DNA from 3 places in the Micromonospora sp. NPDC000668 genome. Region 2 is predicted to be linked to each of the others. Evidence: riboswitches for the same ligand, from Rfam matches in the RefSeq annotation. Region 2 holds a riboswitch; each other region holds the start of a gene.
The links. A riboswitch is a leader RNA that binds a small molecule or an ion and turns the genes downstream of it on or off. The one in region 2 is predicted to bind cyclic di-AMP.
Positions count from the first base shown of each region.

Region 1 (6,765 bases), 460 kb from region 2:
GCCGCCGAGATCATCTTTGACCGGGGGCTGGGCGACCTCTTCGTGGTCCGCACAGCCGGGCACACGACCGGCCCGGAGGTGCTGGGCAGCGTGGAGTACGCGGTGACCGTGCTCGGCACTCCGCTGGTGGTGGTGCTCGGCCACGACTCCTGCGGCGCGGTCCAGGCGGCCCGGGAGGCGGCCGCCACCGGCACCCCGCCCCGGGGGCACCTGCGTGCCGTGGTCGACGCCGTGCTGCCCAGCCTGCGTCGCGCCGAGGCCGAGGGGGTGGACGACATCGACGGCATCGTCGACATCCACATCGCGCAGACCGTCGAGGCGCTGCTCGGCCAGTCGCCCGTGCTGGCAGCCGAGGTGGCGCAGGGGCGCTGCGCGGTGGTGGGGGTGTCGTACCGGCTCGCCGCCGGCGTGGTGCGCCCGGTGGCCGCAGTGCCGGCTACCGCCACGGCGCTCGACGTACCGACCGGGCCCAGCACGGCGGCCGGCCCGACCGCGCCCGCCGCCGCCTGACGCGACGAGGGCCGCCCCGCGACGCGGGACGGCCCTTCGACGGGTGGACATGCGGTCAGAGCATCGACATGTGTACGTGGTCGGTGTGGTTCGACGGCCCGCTGTACGACTTCCAGCCGGTCGCCGGGAACCAGATCTGTCGGTTCCAGATCACGTAGTAGATACCGAGCCGGTCGGCGTTGCGGATGAGGAACGCGGCCACGTTGTTGCCGTACGTCCGGGTGTCCTCGTTGTGCCACGGGCTGAAGCCGCTCTTCTGCAACGACCAGTCGCAGGCGCGGCCCTTCGGGTGCTCCCACGGCCCGCCGGAGCGGTAGCAGCCGACGAACCGGTTGAAGCCGGCCCGCTTGACCTCCTTGTACGCGTGCAGCGTGCGCGGGGTGACGCAGCCGGAGGTGGTGGGGTCGTTCTCGCTGCACGACTCGGACTTCCAGTCACCGTCGGCGGTCCGGTTGGGCCCGATCCGGGCGACCGGTGAGGTCGCCGACACCAGGCCGCCGGTGAAGCCCTTCCCACCGACCAGCGCGAGTGCCTTGTCGGCGTCGCGCTTCTCCTTCGCCATCAGGGCGGTCTGCTTCTGCTGCTCGCGGACCTCCGCGTCGAGGGCCAGCTTGGCCTGCTCGGCGCGGGACTTCACCGTGTTGACCTCGGAGAGCTTCTTCTCGTTGACCATGTTCATCTCGTCGAGCACCGCGGCGCGCTGGACGAACGAGTCGGGGGCGTCGCTCTCCAACAGCATCGCGATCGCGCCGATCCGGCCGGTCCGGTACGACTGGGCGGCGATCTGCCCGACCTGGGGGGCCAGCTTCTTCAACTCCGCGTTGGCCCGGTCGACCTCCGCCGCCAGCTCAATCTGCCGCTTCTTGGACTTGTCCAACTTGGACTTGGCGGCGGAGTAGTCGCGGTTGGCCTTCTCGATCACGTCGTTGAGCAGCGCGGGCTCGCCGTCCTCCTCGTGCCCGGACGGTGTGGGGGTCGTCGGGGCGGCGTGCGCCGGGAGGGGGCCGGCGAGCACGGTCAGTGCGGCGATCACGGCCACCACGGGTGTCAACCAGCGGCGTAGGGGTGCCGTCACAATATTCCCTTCCGTCGACCGCCGACCGGGTTAGCTGACGGGTTCGGGGCGGAAGTGGCCCCTACCGCTGACGCGGATTCACCCCACGTGCCTGGGTCCCCGGCTCGCCAGCTGGCGATTGGGCGGTGGCACCGCAGGCGCTGCGTCGCGCCTTCAGCGGTAACCGGCAGCGAGGTTACCCGAGAGTCGACCGGCTGAGCTACGTCCAGATGCCGACTAAAAGCGTCATTTCGCCATGGCGCTGAGTGACCAGTGACGCGGTTCTCAGGGCGGATGCCCCACCTCGTCACGCTGAGGAGTGTCACCATGCCGTCTCCGTGCTCCTGTCCGGCTCGTGCCACCGGTCGGTGGCGGTGGTTGGGGGTGTGGCCCGCGTCGGATCGGGTCCGGTTGGGTCGGGTCGACCCGTGCGCGGTGAGCTGAGTGCGGCCAGTGCCTCCGCGCGGTCCGGCCTGGGTCGCTCGGCGGGCGGCTCGGCGGCCGGGTCGGCGGGCGGCTCGGCACCCGACCGGCCGGCTGCGGTCACCACGGCGGCCAGTCCGGTGGTCAGCGGTACGGCGGCGATGAGGCCGAGCGTGGCGACCGCGCTGCGGACGATCTCCTGCGCGAGGAACTCGCTGGTCAGGATCTGCCCGAGCGGTCGCGAGTCGGCGGTGAGCAGGAGCAGTAGCGGCAGTGAGGCACCCGCGTACGCCAGCACGATGGTGTTGACGGTGGAGGCGATGTGCGCCCGGCCGACTCGGGTGGCCGCCCGGTAGAGCTGCAACCGGGTCAGCCCGGGGTTGGCGTTCGCCAGCTCGGTGACGGTGGCCGCCTGGGTGACCGTCACGTCGTCGAGGACCCCGAGCGAGCCGATGATGATCCCGGCGAGCAGCAGGCCGTGCAGGTCCACGTTGGCCTGGAACATCGACAGCGTGGTGGCGTCCTCGCTGCCGAAGCCGGTGAGGTGGGTGGCGGCGGTGGCGATGGTGGCGAGCACGCCGGTCAACACCAGGCTGCCCAGGGTGCCGAGCACCGCGACCGAGGTTTGCGCGGTGACCCCGTGCGTCAGGTAGAGCACCACGAACATGATCAGGGCGGCGCCGACCACCGCCACCAGCAGCGGTGATCGGCCAGCGCCGATCCCCGGGAGCACGAAGGTGAGCAGGATGGCGAAGCTGGCGGCCAGCCCGGCCAGCGCGGCCAGGCCCCGCCACCGGCCGAACGCGACGATCGCGGCGGCGAAGACCACCGCCAGCCAGACCAACGGCGTGCCGCGCTGGTGCTCCGCGATGTTCCAGCTGCTGGCGACGGGATCGGCCGGATCGGTCAGCTCGACCAGGATGACCTCGTCACCGACCTCGACCCGGGGTGCGCCGGGTCCGTCCGGCACCGGCGTCTGGACCTGCTGGCCGGCAGCCGGCCCGTCGGCCACCCGGACGTCCACGGTGCCGCACAGCCCGGCCCCGGCGTCCGGCGTGCCCTCGGGGCTCGGTGCGGCCGGCGGGCACGGCTCGGTCACCACCCGGGTCACCGTGCCGTGGTAGCGCGGCACGTCCGTGCCCCCGGCGGTCTGCGGCGACCCGTCGCGTGGCCAGAGCACCACCGCGGCGAGCACGGTGGCGACGAAGAGCGGTACCACGGTCGCGATGAGGATCCGTCGTACCCGGGGCGGGGCGGACGGAGTGGAACGGCTGTGGTCGGAACCCAATGCGAGACTCCCAACGATCCGGTGCGGGGTACGTGCCGGCGGGCCGGTCGGTTCACCGCCGCCGCGGGAATGCGGCGACGGGCATGACGAATCGCTGGGTGGCGACATGACGACTACGGACGGTGAGTGCTCGGCGCGGTCGACCGGAGGCGACGCCACATCGTGGCGGCGTCGGCGCCCGACTGCGTAGCGAGGTCCGGAGGGCCATCGTGGGAAATGCTAGCCAGCCCGACCCGCGGACGCAGGTTGTGGCGCGGTGTCGCGCGGTCGAACCGCCCGCACGGCGGTGACCGGACCGGCATGTTGGAGTCATGTCCGCTCCGTCACAGCCCGAGCCCGACCGTCCCGGCAGTCACCAGCAGCACGCCGGGTCCGCCGGGCCGAAGCAGCATGACGAGCACGCCGGGCATGACAAGCACGCCGGGCACGACCCGGCGATGTTCCGCCGTCGGTTCTGGGTCTGCCTGGTGCTCACCGTCCCGGTGGTGCTGACGAGCGACCTGGTGCTGGACCGGCTCGGCCTCCGGCTGGACGTACCGGGGCGCTCCTGGGTCGGGCCGGTGCTCGGCTCGGTTGTGTTCTGGTGGGGTGGCTGGCCGTTCCTGGTCGGTGCGGTCCGCGAGGTGCGGGACCGGGCGCCGGGCATGATGCTGCTGGTCGCGATGGCGATAACCGTCGCCTACACCGCGTCGCTGGCCACCAGCCTGGGAGCCTTCGACCTGGACTTCTGGTGGGAGCTGGCCGCGCTGGTCACCATCATGCTGCTCGGGCACTGGCAGGAGATGAAGGCCATCGGGCAGGCCCGGGGCGCACTCGCGGCGCTGGCCGCACTGCTGCCCGACGAGGCCGAGCGGGTGACGGCGGACGGGCGGGTCGAGGCGGTGTCGGTGGCCGAGCTGCGGATCGGCGATGTGGTGCTGGTCCGGCCCGGGGGCCGAGTACCGGCGGACGGCCGGATCGTGGACGGCGGCGCCGAGCTGGACGAATCGATGATCACCGGCGAGTCGCGTCCGGTCGCCCGGTCGGCCGGGGACCGTGTGGTGGCCGGCACCGTCGCCACCGACTCGGCGATCCGGGTCCGCGTCGAGGCGCTGGGTGAGCAGACCGCGCTCGCCGGCATCCAGCGGATGGTCGCGCAGGCGCAGCGCTCCGGCGGGCGGGCACAACTGCTGGCTGACCGGTTCGCCGCCGCGCTGTTCTACGTGGCCACCGGCACCGCGGTGCTGACCGTGCTGGTCTGGACTGCGCTCGGCGAGCCGGACGAGGCGGTGGTCCGCGCGGTCACCGTCCTGGTGATCGCCTGCCCGCACGCGCTCGGTCTGGCCATCCCTCTGGTCGTCGCGCTCTCCACCGCGCTGGCCGCGCGATCCGGGATCCTGGTCAAGGACCGGTTGGCGCTGGAGCGGATGCGGACCGTGGCCGTGGTGCTCTTCGACAAGACCGGCACCCTGACCCGGGGCGAGCACGTGGTCACCGACGTGGTGACGGTGCCCGGCGTCGGGCGGGACGAGGCGCTGCGGATCGCGGCCGGCGTGGAATCCGACAGCGAGCATCCGCTGGCCCGGGCGATCGTGGCGGCTGCCGGACGCGCCGGCCCGACCCGGGCCGCCGGGTTCCGGTCGCTGCCGGGCCGCGGCGTGCAGGCCACCATCGACGGTACGGAGTACGCGGTGGGCGGGCCGGCGCTGCTGCGGGAGATGGGCCTGTCGCTTCCGGCCGAGTTGGACGCGGCGACCGGGCGATGGTCGGCGCGGGGTGCCGCCGTGCTGCACCTGGTACGGCTGCCGGACACGGTGCTTGGCGCGTTCGCACTGACCGACGAGGTGCGTCCGGAGGCCCGTCAGGCCATCGTCGAGCTGCGCACCGAGGGCGTCCGGACCATCGCCATGATCACCGGTGATGCCCGACCGGTGGCCGAGGCGGTGGCCGCCGACCTCGGCTTCCGGCCCGGCGTCGACGAGGTCTTCGCCGAGGTGCTGCCAGCGGAGAAGGACGACCGGGTTGCCGAACTCCAGCGGCGGGGGTTGACCGTGGCGATGGTCGGCGACGGGGTGAACGACGCCCCGGCGTTGGCCCGTGCCGATGTGGGCATCGCGATCGGCGCGGGCACCGATGTCGCGATCGAGTCCGCCGGGGTGGTGCTGGCGTCGTCGGACCCGCGCGGGGTCGGTGCCGTGGTCCGGCTCTCCCGGGCGTCGTACCGCAAGATGCGGCAGAACCTGGCCTGGGCGGCGGGCTACAACGTGGTGACGCTGCCGCTGGCGGCCGGTGTGCTGGCCTGGGCGGGGGTGGCGTTGAGCCCGGCGCTGGCGGCGGTGCTGATGTCCGCGTCCACCATCGTGGTGGCGCTCAACGCCCAGTTGCTGCGCCGGGTACGCCTCGCCCCGGAGCCCGGCTGAGAAACCTCAGCCGCGCTTCATCAGCCGGCCGACCGCCGCCATCATCTCGGAGGCCATCTCGTCGGCCCTGCCCTCGGCCGCTCCCTCGTGCATGCAGTGCCGGGCGTGCCCGTCGAGCAGGCCCAACGCCACCTTGTCCAGGGCGGCCTGGATCGCGGAGATCTGGGTGAGCACGTCGATGCAGTAGCGGTCCTCGTCGACCATCTTCTCGATGCCACGGACCTGCCCCTCGACGCGGCGAAGCCGCGTGAGCAGCTGGTCCTTGCTGGCGGTGTATCCGCGGATCGGGGTGGGTGCGGTCATGAGGACCAGGATAGCGTACCCCTGGGGGGTATGGTACGGTCGTCTCCTGCCGCAATACCCCAACCGGGTACCGGTACAGGCAAAGGCGGAGGTCCGTCTCCAGATTACCCCCGGGGGGTATAGGCTCGGAGGCGGCAGAGGGGAGATCAGTCCGATGGTCAACACGACGTACCAGGTGCAGGGCATGACCTGTGGGCACTGCGTGAGCGCGGTCAGCGCCGAGGTGGGCGCCATCACGGGGGTGAGCGACGTCCAGGTCGACCTTGCCACCGGCCGGGTCACCGTCAACAGCGACCAGCCACTGGACGTGGAGACCGTCCGGGCCGCCGTCGACGAGGCCGGCTACAACCTCGTCGACGCCTGATCCCGGGGAGCCCGACATGAACACGGTGACCAGACTGGGCGGGTTCGCCCTCGGCCTCGCAGCGGTCTTCGGCGCGGCGTACGGGATCGGCCAGGTGGCCGGCCCCGCCGCCCCGGTCGCCGAGAGTCGGCACGACGGCGGAGCCGCCCACGAGGCGGACCCAGCGGGCCACGGGGAGGCGGTCGACCGGTTCCCCGGCGGGCTGCTCGTCTCCGACCACGGCTACACCCTCGAACCGGTCGCCGCCCCGGCAGGCGAGTTCGCCTTCCGGATCGGCGGCCCGGACGGCAAGCCGGTGACCCGGTACGACGTGGCGCACGACAAGCAGATGCACCTGATCGTGGCCCGACGGGACCTCTCCGGCTTCCGCCACGTGCACCCCGACCTGGCCCCGGACGGCACCTGGCGGGTCGCCACCCCGCTG
Region 1 covers NZ_JBIAYP010000002.1:631,746-638,510, reverse strand. Annotated here, with positions in the region: gene ACFY29_RS12440 (carbonic anhydrase) at 1-510, shown strand, start outside; gene ACFY29_RS12435 (coiled-coil domain-containing protein) at 566-1,585, opposite strand; cyclic di-AMP (ydaO/yuaA leader) riboswitch at 1,589-1,720, opposite strand; gene ACFY29_RS12430 (YibE/F family protein) at 1,887-3,275, opposite strand; gene ACFY29_RS12425 (copper-translocating P-type ATPase) at 3,587-5,674, shown strand; gene ACFY29_RS12420 (metal-sensitive transcriptional regulator) at 5,681-5,977, opposite strand; gene ACFY29_RS12415 (heavy-metal-associated domain-containing protein) at 6,132-6,341, shown strand; gene ACFY29_RS12410 (hypothetical protein) at 6,358-6,765, shown strand, end outside.
Region 1: linked by a shared signal. The riboswitch ahead of ACFY29_RS12435 (coiled-coil domain-containing protein) and the one ahead of ACFY29_RS14665 (NlpC/P60 family protein) in region 2 are both predicted to bind cyclic di-AMP.

Region 2 (6,765 bases):
GGTCAGCGACCGGGGGCCGTCGTGGTTCTCAGCGGGGCGCGCCCAGTGGGGACGGCAGTAGCTGCACGTCGGCCAGATCGACGTACATGATCCGGTGCCCGAACTGGACCTGCACGTAGCGCAGGTCACCGCGGACGACCGTCCAGTCCCCAGGCGAGGACCCGTCGAAGGTGGTCGCGCGGTAGTACTCGCTCGGCAGGATCCCGCCTACCGCGTACCGCTGCCCGGCGGCGAACGTGTACTGCAATGGCGAGATGGCCTGGTAGGGCACCCCGGCCGGGTAGGCGTCCTGCTCCGGGTAGGCCCGCCCGTAGACCGGGATGGTGGCCTTCCCGCGTTTCGGCGCCACCACGAAGCCCGTGGCCCACTTCGCGGTCGGCGCCGAGGCGGGGTTGTGGAACCAGGCCTTCTGGCCGAGGTACCAGATCGCCGTCCAGTCGCCGCGGACCTCCGCCACCGCGTACGTCTGGCCAGCCGAGGCGCGGGCACCGTGGTCGGAGATGTACATCGTGTCCGGTGAGCCGTCCGGGCGCTCACCGAGGTCGTTGACCAGCGGTGCGTCGTGGTTGGGCGCGCTGCGCAGGAGCACCGCGGACGAGCCGCGGAGCGGGCACGGCGCGGCTGGCGGCACCGGGGTCGGTACACCCGGGGGCTGCTGGTTGCAGCCGTAGAAGGCCGGCCGGTTGGTGGCGAAGTCCGGGTCAATGGTGACCAGGCCGGTTCGGGCCGTGCCGGTGGTCCGGAACGAGGCCTTGAGCAGGTCGAAGTAGTGCGACCAGTCCCAGTAGGGCCCTGGGTCCCAGTGCATGCCGCCGACGTTCGCCGCGATGGTGCCGGGCACGTTGTCGTGGCCGATGATGTGCTGGCGGTCGAGCGGGATGTTGAACCGTAACGCCAGGTGCCGCACAAGCTTGGCCGACGTGCGGTACATCGCCTCGGTGTACCAGGTGCCCTGCCCGGCGAAGCCCTCGTGCTCGATACCGATCGACTTGGCGTTGACGTACCAGTTGCCGGCCTGCCAGCCGATGTCCTTGGCCTTGATGTGCTGGGCCACGTAGCCGTCCACCGAGCGCAGCGTGTAGTGCCAGCCCAGATAGTCCGCCTGCTTGACCAGGTCGACGCTGGGCGCGAAGTAGCCCTCGGTGTCGTGGATGACGATGTACTCGATCTTCTGCTGTGCCGGCCGGTTGCCCAGGTCGTGGTTGCCGTAGTCGCTGGCACCCGGCCCGTACTTCTCGTAGGGCGCGGGAATCCACTCGCAGGCGAGGCGGACCGGGCACTCCAGCCCGTCCGGCCGCTCCGCACGCCGCAGCCCGAGCCGGTGCAGCACACCGGCGTCCGGGCTGACCGCCCGGGCGGTCAGGGTGACCTGGTGGCCGTCGTCGGTCCGCCGGCTCGCGCCGACGCGGATCTGGTCGTACACCTCGTCGGCGAAGGCCGCCGCGGCGGCCTCGGTGTCGGCGCCGGAGTACCGGGCTACCGCGCCGTACCAGGCACCGGGGTCACTCACCGCACCGACCGGGCCGCCGAGATCCCTCTGGTACGAGGAGAGCAGCGCGGCCCCACCCCGGATGTTGGCGGCCGGATCGGAGCGGAGCGTCTGCGCGCCGACTCCGACGAGGCTTGCCGCGGCCTGGAGGGTCTGCAGCGCCGCCGCCGCGGGCGGGGCCTGCCGTGATCCCGTCACCGTGGGCGCGGTGACCGTCAGCGGCCGGGACTCGTCGCCGCGCGGGTCCTCGCCCTCGTCGACGTGGCCACCGGCGGGCAGCGTGGTGACGTGAGCGGCGTCGGTCAGGTGCAGTGGGCCGTAGCCGCCACTGGTGCTCGGGGTGCCGAGATGGGTGTCCCAGCGGGACTCCAGATACGACACGCCGAGCAGGATGCTCTCCGGCACGCCGTACTCGGCCGCCGCTGCGGCGTACTGCTGCTGGCGGTCGGCGACGGGCGCGGCGACGGCCGGGCCGGACGGTAGCGGCACCGCGGTCGCGGCGGCGACCACGGCGACGGCGAGCAGTGCGCGCCGGCCGGTCGACAGGGCTGAATGGTGCATCGAACCCCCTAGATATCGCGGGTGCAGGTGAGGTCACCTTCGCGCCGCCCGGGAGCTCGCGTCAATACCTTTCCATCTATCGAAGCGGTCGGAAAGAAATTTTCGCGTACGGTCCGTGACCCCTTCCAACCGGTACGGAGTGTCACGGCCGCACGGGTTGCGGATCGGTAACAGCCGTCTCTACTCTGGTCATTCGTCGGCCCGATAGCAGTTCCGCCCAGCCCGGGTGGTGACGGACCGACACCGCCGAGTCGCTTCCGAGCGAACCGGGGACCCAGGTTTTCCCGGGGTGAATCCGCGGCCATCGCGGTAGGGCGCCAACTTCCCGCCCGAACCCGTCAGCTAACCCGGTAGGCGGTCAGGAAGAAGGAGTACGGAACCCGGTGGCACTCCATGCCCCGCGGCCGTCGTCCGAGCGGTCGGCGTCAGCCGGCCCGACGTCGATCGTGCCGCGCTCACGCTGGTCCCGCTTCACCACCGCTCTCGCCGCACTGGTCGGCGTCGCCGTCGTCCTGACCGGCAGCGCCACGGCGGCCCACGCGGACCCGTCTGTCGCCGAGATCGAGCGCCAGATCGACGCCGACTGGAACAAGCTCGAACCGATCATCGAACGACACAACGCCACCCGGGCCGACCTGGCCGTCAAGCGCAAGCAGGCCGACGCGCTGGCCGCCCGGATCGCCCCACTGGAGCGCCAGGTCGACGCTGCCATGGACAAGGTCAGCGCCCTCGCCGTCCGCGCGTACAAGGGCGAGAACGTCTCCACCGTCAACGCGGTGCTGGGCAGCCGATCGCCCAGCGAGGTCGTCGGTCAGCTTGAGATGCTCGACCGGTTCGCGCACAACCAGCAGCAGGACGTCCGGCAGGTCGCCGACCTGCGCGACGAGTTGGCCCGGCAGAAGGCGCCGCTGGACGAGATGGTGACCCAGCTGACCCGGACCGAGGCCCAACTGGCCGCGAAGAAGAAGCAGATCAACGAGGAGATCGACCGGCTGCAGAAGCTGCGCCTCAAGGTGTACGGCAACGGCGGTGGCGGTCCGCTGCGTCCGGCGCCCTGCCCGGCCAGCTACCCCGGCGGCGGTGCCGGCGTGGCCGTCAAGTTCGCCTGCGCCCAGATCGGCAAGCCCTACGTCTGGGGTGCCGAGGGCCCGAACTCGTACGACTGCTCCGGGCTGATGCTGGCCGCGTGGGCCAAGGCCGGGGTGTCGCTGCCGCACAACGCCGCCCAGCAGAGCCGGGTGACCAAGGACGTCAGCAGGGCCGACCTGCGCGCCGGTGACCTGGTCTTCTACTACAGCGACATCCACCACGTCGGGATGTACGTGGGCAATGGCTGGGTCGTGCACGCCTCGCAGGCCGGCCAACCGGTCAAGATGAAGAAGGTCGACGACGGCCCGATCCACAGCTACGGCCGCCCGGGCTGATCCCGGATGATCGGGGGCCCGTCGCGATCCGTCGCGGCGGGCCCTCGTCGTCTGTCCGTCGTGCCCTACCGAGTCAGCGGGTGGGCCAGGCGCGCCAGTTCTGCCAGGCGCGGCTCGGCGTCGGCCCGCGCTGACCCTGGTAGCGCGAGCCGTAGACCACCGAGCCGTACGGGTGCTCGGCCGGCGAGGAGAGCCGGAAGATGCAGAGCTGCCCGATCTTCATGCCCGGCCAGAGGGTGATCGGCAGGTTCGCCACGTTCGACAGCTCCAACGTCACGTGACCGGAGAAGCCCGGGTCGATGAACCCAGCGGTGGAGTGCGTGAGCAGGCCGAGCCGGCCCAGGCTCGACTTGCCCTCCAGCCGGCCGGCGAGCTGGTCGCCGAGCGAGATGACCTCCAGCGTCGAGGCGAGCACGAACTCCCCCGGGTGCAGCACGAACGGCTCGCCGTCCGGCACCTCCACCGCCGAGGTCAGGTCGTCCTGCTGCATGGCGGGGTCGATGTGCGTGTAGAGATGGTTGTTGAAGACCCGGAACAGCCGGTCGAGTCGTACGTCGATGCTGGACGGTTGGACCAGGGTGGGCTCGAACGGCTCCAGGCCCAGCGTGCCGGCCTTGATCTCGGAGACCAGGTCGCGGTCGGAGAGCAGCATCGGACCACCATAGCGGCGTTGGCGGCAACGGCCAGATCCGGTGCCGGTGACCAGCGCGTCGAGGTCGCTACTCGTACATTTGTTCGATAGAATGCGTGCATGGCTTCCTGGTCCGATTTCGCCGCCGACGAGCCCCGACTCGCCGACGGGATCCGCGTTCTCCTCCAGCAGTACGGGCCGGGCTTCGGCTACCTGGCCACGGTCCGCGCCGACGGCGGGCCCCGGGTCCATCCGGTCTCCCCGGTCATCACCGACGAAGGGCTGTTCTGCTTCATCGTCGACTCGCCCAAGCGTCGCGACCTCGAACGGGACGGCCGCTACGCGCTGCACTCGTTCCCCCCGGAGGAGAGCGACGACGAGGCGTACGTGGCGGGGCGCGCCTGGCCGGTGACCGACCCGGCCCGGGTGGCCCAGTTGGCGCGCAGTGCCCGGGCGGCCCCGCAGGTCGACTGGCGGCTGTTCGAGTTCACCGTCGACGTGGCGATGCTGGCCCGCCGCGAGCAGCACAGCGCCGGTGTCCCGGGTGGCGCTCCGGGTGGGCCGGCCGTTCAGGTCTGGCTCGACCCGCACGCCCCGCCCGCGGCGTCCGAGCAGACCGCCTTACCGCAGACCCGCCCGGCCCGTCGCAGCCGTGACGTCCAGCGTTCGGCTGCCTGACCGCGGCCCACCGACCCGGTCCTGGGGAAAGACACCGGTGCCGGCTCCGTCGTGACGGAGCCGGCACCGGTGGTACGCGGGAGAGCTACGCCGCGCGGTACACGGCCAAGGGGTGATCGTCCGTGACCCGTGCGGCGAGGCCGGTGCGGTGGACCGGCACGCGGGGGTACCTGGGTGCACGGGTTCGGTGACTCGGGTACAGTGGTGCCGCTTGCGGGTGTAGTTCAATGGCAGAACATCAGCTTCCCAAGCTGACAGTGCGGGTTCGATTCCCGTCACCCGCTCCAAGCGATAGGCCCTGGTCAGGACGTGAGTCCCCACCAGGGCCTTCGACGTTCCAAGGTCAACGATCATGTCGCGTGCCATTGGCGTGCCATTAGCCCCGGTCATCCCCGGCCCCGCCCCGGTCCGCCGACCGCTTCTTACCCTTCTTGCTGCCGGACTTCTTGCCCAGCTTGCCTCTGGTCTTGCTCGCGCTGCCTTCCGACTTACCGGCCCTCCTCCGGTCGACCCGCAGCGCCTGGTGCAGCGCCTGGGCGATGGGAGCAGTGTGGCCGAGGTTCGAACGCTCGCTTGGCTTCCGGACCCGACCGTCACGCCGCACCCCTCCGGCGCTTGCCGACGTTGCATATGACGATGTCGTTTGGCAGCCGATGGACTCGCGGAGGTGAGAGGTGTTCAGCCGGCTTCGGAGTACGTCGCGGGAGACTGGACGGCGGACGGGCCGGGATGTGTACGAGCGCCTTCGCACGTACGCGATCGTCGCGGCGCAGGCGGGTGTGGCGGCCGAGCTCTCCTGGTTCCTCACCCGCGACGTGCTGGACAATACGCAGCCGTTGTTCGCGCCCGCCGTCGCGGTCGGCGCGATCGCGGGAGCCATCGGCAATCGGATCAGGCGAGCTATGGAGTTCATTGCGGGAGTGACCGTCGGGGCGGTCGTCGCGCATGTGATCACACGGGTCTTCGGGGTGGGGCCGGTACAAACCGGCGTGGTCGTGGCACTGGCCATCACGGCGGCCGTCGCGCTTCGGGGCACCGGCGCCGTCATGGCCCAGGCAGGAGGCACAGCCTTGCTGCTGGGATCGGTGGCGGATGGAGCGGATCTGGCTGTGCCGCGCACGGAGAGCGCGCTGGTCGGTGGAGTGGTCGCCATCGCCGTCGCGTACCTGATCCTGCCACTCAACCCGCTGCGGGTCGTACATCGCGCTACCGGTCCGACGGTGGACGCCTTCGCCCGCGAACTGACCAAGACCGCCACGGCACTAGCCCACCGTGACCTTCACCAGGCCGAGGACGCCCTGCAGTGCTTCTCCGCGGCACAGGAGCAACGAAAGAAGACGACGACCGAGCTGGTCGACGCAGCGCAGCAGGTCGTGGTCCTCTCACCGTGGCGGAGACGAAGGCTCGGCACGATGCGCCGCTACCAGCACGCCGCCGAACACCTCGACAACACCTACACCAGCGCACGCGAGATGGTGCAATGGGCGACGGCGACCATACGCGCCGGTGAGCCAGTGCCGGCCGGCCTTCCCGCGTCGATCGAGCACGTCGGCCAGGCGCTGAGGCTCCTGTACCGCGAGGTCCTCGCTGGCCGGGACCCGGATCCTATGCGCACACGGACACAGCAGGCGATCAAAGACGTCGACGAGGCGTGCGCCGAAGGCGTCGAGTTCTCCGGACAAGTCGTCGCCACGCGAGTACGCGTTGTCGCCTGTGAACTGCTCCAAGCGTCCGGACTGCCACAAGCCGAGGCGAACAAGCAGGCGGGCCTGAGGGCCGACAGCTAGCCAAAGCGCGGCGATCGCTTCCGACCGGCGGTCGCTGCGAGCACCCGACGTGCCATTAGCGTGCCATTGGGCGAGGACAGCAGGGGCCAGCCGAGGCCACGAGAGACTGCCGAAACCAGGCCACCAAGCCGGTGGCCTGCTGGAGATCGACAATTCCCAAGCTGACAGTGCGGGTTCGATTCCCGTCACCCGCTC
Region 2 covers NZ_JBIAYP010000002.1:1,091,613-1,098,377, reverse strand. Annotated here, with positions in the region: gene ACFY29_RS14670 (N-acetylmuramoyl-L-alanine amidase) at 29-2,050, opposite strand; cyclic di-AMP (ydaO/yuaA leader) riboswitch at 2,285-2,421, shown strand; gene ACFY29_RS14665 (NlpC/P60 family protein) at 2,434-3,474, shown strand; gene dcd (dCTP deaminase) at 3,548-4,126, opposite strand; gene ACFY29_RS14655 (pyridoxamine 5'-phosphate oxidase family protein) at 4,226-4,783, shown strand; tRNA gene ACFY29_RS14650 (tRNA-Gly) at 4,997-5,070, shown strand; gene ACFY29_RS14645 (aromatic acid exporter family protein) at 5,515-6,570, shown strand.

Region 3 (6,765 bases), on a different contig from region 2:
TCCAGCGACTCCAGCAGCTCCACGGCGGTCGCGTCGAACGGTGACGAGAAGACGGTCAGACCGCGCGCACGGGCCCGCTCGAAGATCGGGGCGTGCCACTCGTACGGGGTGTGCGCCCGCTCGTAGAGGCGGTACAGGTTCTCCCCGCCCCACAGCTCGTGCCCGCTGGAGATGCGGAACGCCGGGGTGTCGACGTCGATCGTGATCGTGTCCGGCCGGTACGTCTGGAGTTTGAGGGCGTGCGCCCCACTCTCGGCCACCGCGTCGACGATGGCCAGCGCCCGGTCCAGGTCGCCGTTGTGGTTACCGGACATCTCGGCGACCACGAAGGGTCGCTCCCCGGCACCGACCGCGTGCGGTCCGATCTTGATTGTCGCCGTCATTCCGACCTCTGCTCAGGTACGCCCGCACCAAGGTGCGGTGGTGCTGTCGTCGTCCACCCGGCGGGCGGAAGACCTGAAAAACCAGGGCGCCGGCAGCCGACCCGGCTCCCGGCGTGGTGTGCGGTGGAGGCGGTCACGGCAGGCGGCGCCCGACCAGCGCGTCGCCTCGGTCCGCGTCGCCGACCGCGAGCCTGTCGCCCGTCCCCGTCGTGGACTCGGCCGGTCGGCTCGGATCCTCGTCGGCGACGGCCGGCCCGGCACCGTTGTCGGCGCCCCCCGCAGGGCCGGACCGGCGCAGCCGGCCCGCGACCCGGTGCGCCTGCCGCAACGCCGAGTACGCCAGGTAGTCACCGCGACCGACCAGGCGATGCTTGAGCCCGGCCACGCCCGGTGGCACCGGGTAGCCACCGGTGGGCAGGTAGCGGCGGTAGTGCTCGGCCACCCGGTGGAAGAAGGCCCGCCGCAGGTGCGGGTGCAGCCGATCGTCGTTGCCGACCACCACCAGAAGGTGACTGATCATCAGCTCGAACAGCTCGGCCCGCAACTGCTCGTCCGGGTGCCGCAGGCGCAGCCAGTCCATCAGCCGCTCGTACTGGGCGAACGCGTCGAAATGTCGGCCGCTGCGGGTGGAGGTGATCGCACCCTGCCGACCCTGCCGGTACAGGTAGCAGACCTGGTCCAGCACGGAGATCTTCTCCGCGCCGATCAGCAGCGGGTGGCTGAACGGGATGTCCTCGTACCAGCCGGGGTAGAACCGCAGCTCCAGCTCGTCCAGGAAAGCGCGGCGCACCACCTTGTTCCACGCGGTGTGCTGCACACGCAGCAGTTGCGGCTGGTCGGCCAGGCGGGCCACGCCCGGCATCCCGCGCAGCAGGTGGCTGCTCGCGTCGACCTCACGCCGGCCGTCCTCGTGCACCCGCAGGTGGTCCAGCATCAGGACGTCGGGCTGATGCTGGCGCAGCCGGTCCAGGACCGCCGGGATAGTGCCCGGCGGCAGCCAGTCATCGCTGTCGACGAACCAGACGTACCGGCCGGAGGCCACGTCGAGGCCGGCGTTGCGGGCCAGGCCCAGGCCCACATTGTGGTCCAGGTGAACGACCCGGACCCCGTCGCGGCCGGCGGCGTAAGACCGCAGCATCGCGCCGCAGCCGTCCGGGGAGGCGTCGTCGACGGCGATCAGCTCGACCGCGCCCGCCTCGCTCGCCGGTACGTCGGCCCGGATCGATTCAAGGCACTGGTACAGGTACGCCTCGACGCCGTACACGGGCACGACGATGCTCAGCAGCGGTGCGTGCGTCGGCTCATTGACCACGCCGCCACCTTCGACGGTCCGGGTGGCCGGCCTCGGAACCTGACGTGGCCGACGAAGGTGGAATCCCTGAACTCCCGCGGAGCGGAAGGTTAACGCCGGCCGCCCCGCGGGGCCCGGAGCCGGGGCGGCCGGGACGGTCCGCCGCGCGCCCGCCACCCGTGGGACACGTCCGATTCACCCTGGAGTAACCCGGTAGGGTGCCCCGGTGCGGCCCTGCCGGGCCGCCGTGGGCGTCGCCGTTGCGCCGTCCGACGCCACGCCGAGGAGGAGACGCACGTGCTGGTGATCCTGCGGAGCGCCGGGACCTCGGCATGACGAGCACCGTCGCCGAGCCGGAGGTCCGGCCCGCACCCGTCCCGGCCCGGCTGCCCTCGCTGACCGGGCTGCGCTGGATCGCCGCGTTGCTGGTGTTCGGCTTCCACGCCGGCACCATGCGGATCATCGCGGAGCCGGACTACAAGGCCGTGGTCGACGCCCTGTTCACCCTCGGCCTGTCCGGGGTGCAGTTCTTCTTCATTCTCAGTGGCTTCGTACTGGTCTGGTCGGCCCGCCCCGGCGACTCCCGGCGGAGCTTCTGGCGGCGCCGGGTCGCCAAGATCTATCCGAACCACCTGGTGCTGTGGGCGGCGGCGCTGCTGGTCGCCTGGTGGTTCGCCGATCCGGTGCTGCCGGCCGCCGCGCTGGAGAACCTGCTGCTGCTGCAGGCCTGGGACCCTCGGCCGGGTTGGTTCTACAGCATCAACACGGTGAGCTGGTCGCTGTCCTGCGAGTTCTTCTTCTACCTCTGCCTACCGCTGGCACTGCCGCTGCTACGCCGGTCCCGGCCGGCACTGCTCTGGACGCTGGTCGTCGCGTTGCCGCTGCTGATCCTTGCGCTCTGGCCGGCCCAGCACCTGGTGCCGGAGCCCAGCCGCTGGTGGTTCACCCAGGTCTTCCCGCTGGCGCGGTCGCTGGAGTTCTGGTTGGGCGCGGTGGCGGCCGAGTTGATGCGTCGGGGCCTCTGGCGGGGTCCCGGGTTGACCGGAGCCAGCCTGATCTTCGTGGCCACCTGGGTGGCCGCCGCGCAGTGGATCCGCGCCGAGCTGTGGACCACCCTGCTCGCGGTGGCGTATCTGCTGGTGATCACCGCCGCCGCGGACGCGGACGTGCGGGGGCGACGCTCACCGTGGCGGTCCCGCCCGCTGGTGTGGCTCGGCGAGGTCTCGTTCGCCTTCTACCTGGTGCACGTGCTGGTGATGACGAGCGTGCTGCGCTGGACCGGGGACTGGGGTACCGGCTTCGGCGGCTGGCGCGGCCCGGCGGCGGTGCTCGGCTTCCTGCTGGTGAACCTGATCCTCGCCGGGCTACTGCATCGTTTCGTCGAGACCCCGATGATGCGCAGGCTCACTCCGCGCCGTTCGGCCCGCCCGGCGGCCATTCCTCGACAGCGAGCAGGCGGCACCGAAGCCCGCGTCGCTGAAGCCAAAGCCGCTGAAGCCCGCGACGCCGAAGCCCGCAACGAGGCCGGCGGGGCGAGTAAAGCTCGCGAGCGATCGACCTACGCCGACTCGCGCTGACAGCGTCCACTCTGGTCGGCGCGGCGCGGGCCGACACGCCCGTCGTCGATGCGCCTGGTCGGCCACGACGGTAGCGTGGGGACGTGCTTTCGGTCGCGCTCACCTGTCCGCTGTGGTGGGTGGCGCGCTGGGCGACACGTGTGCTGACCAGCCTCGCCGTTGTCGCCGCCCTCGCGCTCGGCGCCGGCACGTCGCCCGCCTCGGCCTACGGGCTGTCGGCGTTCAGCCCCGGGTCGGTCGCGCCGTCGGGTCGGCCCGCCCCGATGGATGACACCGTGCACACGACGCCGATCGCCGCCGAGGAGGCCGCTGAGCAGCCCAGCCCGACGCGGTCGAGCGACGGGCAGGCAGCGCCCCTCGGTGGCGAGGCCGCCGTCCCCGCCGACGCGGCCCCGGTGCTCGCGGCCGGCGCCGACCGGCTACCCCGCGCGGATGGCCCGGCCAGCCGCGCGCCCCGAGCCCCACCCGGGCGCTGAGCCACCGGGACGAGCGTCCCGCCGCCGCGCCTGTCGACTCATCAGCTCCACACCCGCCGGACCCGTGGCCCCGCCGCAGCCTGGGTGGCCCCGTGCGGATCCCCATCGCATCGCTCTCTCCCCGAGGTGCCCACCATGGAGACCGTCGTCTTCTACCAGTTCCTGACCGAGGTGCCGCAGGCCGTCGCCATCTGGTCGGCCCTGTTCCTGCTGGCGCTGACCGTGCTCGCCGTGCTGGTCGCCCGCCCGGAGCGGGACCGGCCGGCGGTCGACCCGACTCCGGCGCCCACCGCCCGGGAGGTGGCCGCCGCCGAGGCCGCCGACCTGCGCCGGTACGCCGAGGAGGTGGCCGTCGCGGCGGCCGGCGCGGCGCAGACCGCCCGCCGCCGACGCGCGGACTGGCTGGCCGCTCAGGAGCAGGTGGAACGCGCGTGGGCCGGGTACGACGAGGCGGACACCGCCGCCCGTCGGTTCGCCGGCGCCGCGGCACTGCCCACCCCTCGTACTCCTCGTACCCCCGCCGAGTACGCCGCCCGGGAGCGCTATCTGCATCGCGCGGCGATGGCGGCGTACTGGCGCGGCGACCTGTCCATGCGGCAGCTCGCTGACGTGTTCGGGCAGCGGCACGGCTGGGACCCCCGCCGGCACCCGGTTGAGCAGGAGGTGCTGCTCAACCGGGCGGTCCGGGACGCGAGGCTCGCCGACTACCGGGCCGCCGCCGGGCGGGAACGGTCGGCCTGGCGAGACGCGGAGCTTGCGGCCTCCTCGGCCCGGGCCCTCACCGAGGAGGCGTACACGGCGGCGGCCCGGCTGCGTCCGAACCGGCTGCCGGCGCGTCGGACGATGACCGCAGTGCTCCGTCCGGCGGCCGCGACGCGCTGGCGGCCGGCCCGGGTTGGCTGAGTCGTCAATTAGGCCGTGAGCCCGGTCACACTCACTCGAAATCGGGCGGACGGCTCGATCGGCAGCATTGTTCCCACGAATTCGAGGCCATTGCCGACGGCCTGTCCGGTTGTCGCCCGCAGGCGCCGCCGTAACCGGTTGTCCCATCGAGTCGCGTCAGCGGCAATACGCGCAGAAATTGCTGCGACAGTTCAGGTTTACGCAGGTGAACCTGGCTTGGCAGGGTGCGGAGCGGCCAGTAGTGTCGTCCCGTCCGGTGCGGTAACCGATCGCAAGAGGCGACGCCGCGCTGACCCGCTTAATCGTGATCAACGAACCGGGGACCCACCAGTAAGTCCGGGGTGAATCCGCGAGCCACGGCCCGCGGTAGGGCGATCTTCCCGCCCGAATCCGTCAGCTAACCCGGTAGGCGGTGTCGGAAGGAGTTCCATCGTCGTGCAGCAACTCTCGACCCCTCGATTGTTCCCCCGCCTCCACGGCGCCGCGGTACCCCCGCTCATCCGTCCAGTGACGGTGAGCTGACCCCCGGGTCACCGCCTCTTCCGCCCGGCCGCGCCGGGCATTCCCCTGAGCGGTTCATCATCCGCGGACCACGGTCCGCGCGCTGGCGCCTGCCCGGATATCGGTCCGGCCCCGGTGTGCCGCTCTCCCCCTGATCCGTGGAGGACCCCGTGAAGCACACCCTGAAGCGTCAGCTCCGCCGCCTCACCACCGAGCGTCCGTACCAGATCGTCACCGCCTCCGCTGCGGCCCTCGTGATCGCGACCACCACCGGTGCTCTGTTCGCCGGCGCCGACGACGCCCCGGCCAGCCAGCACACCGCGACCACGGTCGCCGAGATGCGCAGCGACTCCGTTGCCTCCCGTGGCGAGGCGCGTGCCGCGTCCCCCTCGGCCAGCACCGCGCCGACCACCGCTGCCCCCGCGCCGGCCACCAAGGGCGCGTCGCCCGCCGCCAAGGCCAGCAGCAACCCGGACCTGACCAGTAAGCCGAAGCCGCCCGCGACCAAGGTGCTCGACTACGACTACCAGGTGCAGAACACGTACTTCAACTGTGGCCCGGCTGCCACCCGCAACGCCCTCAGCGCCGCCGGCATCGACCGCACCCAGGATGAGCTGGGCGCCGAGCTGGGCACCACCGAGATGGGCACCAACTCGGCCCTGGACACCACTCGGGTGCTCAACGCCGAGGTGAAGGGCTCCCCGTACCGGACCCGGATGTTCGCTGGCACGCCCAGCCCGGCCCAGATGGACCAGCTCCAGGCCGACGTGGTCAAGGCGATCACCGACGGCCGCGGCGTGGTGGCCAACGTCGCCGGCGACGCCACCGACACCGACGGCGGCTGGCACTCCTACGGCGGCGGCCACTACATCGCCGTGGTGGGTTACAAGGACAACGGCCGGACCGTGCGGATCGCCGACTCGGCCAACGCGGCCGACCCGTCGTACTGGATCACCACGATCAACCTGGCCAACTGGATCGCCACTCGGGGCTACTCCGCCTGACCCGGGCGTAGCCGCCGCGGGCGCCGTCCCCCACAAGGGGCCGGCGCCCGCGGCGTCTCTGTCCGTGCGATCAGTAGCTGATGAAGCCGTACAGCGCGAGGTGGTTCGACTTCGTCCCGCTGACCGTGTGGTCGATGCCGGACGGCTGCACGCTGCCCTTCACGAAGAGATAGTCGATCTTGCTGGAGCCGCTGGTGGCCTTCGACCCGTAGCCGGTCATGCCGTACCCGCCCAGCGTGCCGGGCGCGATGCCAGTGCGGTTCGCGTCGATGCCCACGACGCGGATCGTGGAGGCGTTCAGCAGGCTGGTCGCGTCGGCACCGAGGTGGATGCCGCTGTTGGCGATGCCCCGGTCGCCGTCGCCAGCGCACGCGTTCTGCCGGTTCTCCTGCGGTAGGTGCATCGTCGCGGCGAACACGCTGGTGCCGGTGGCCTTGATGGTGAACCGGGCCGCGATGGCGCTGGTCCGCTTCCACTTGTAGTAGTCGGTGCTGTCCGGGTCGCTGTTCGGCGGCTTGTACAGGGTGCACCCGGCGCCGTTGGCGTAGGCCGTGCCGGGCTTGAGCCAGCCCGCGCTCCAGTACTTCGAGATGTCACCGGCGGCGAGGCTGAGCGTCCGGGTGTTCCAGA
Region 3 covers NZ_JBIAYP010000004.1:42,230-48,994, reverse strand. Annotated here, with positions in the region: gene pseI (pseudaminic acid synthase) at 1-383, opposite strand, end outside; gene ACFY29_RS21055 (glycosyltransferase family 2 protein) at 517-1,695, opposite strand; gene ACFY29_RS21050 (acyltransferase family protein) at 2,007-3,251, shown strand; gene ACFY29_RS21045 (hypothetical protein) at 3,335-3,727, shown strand; gene ACFY29_RS21040 (hypothetical protein) at 3,863-4,630, shown strand; cyclic di-AMP (ydaO/yuaA leader) riboswitch at 4,916-5,057, shown strand; gene ACFY29_RS21035 (C39 family peptidase) at 5,302-6,135, shown strand; gene ACFY29_RS21030 (hypothetical protein) at 6,206-6,765, opposite strand, start outside.
Region 3: linked by a shared signal. The riboswitch ahead of ACFY29_RS21035 (C39 family peptidase) and the one ahead of ACFY29_RS14665 (NlpC/P60 family protein) in region 2 are both predicted to bind cyclic di-AMP.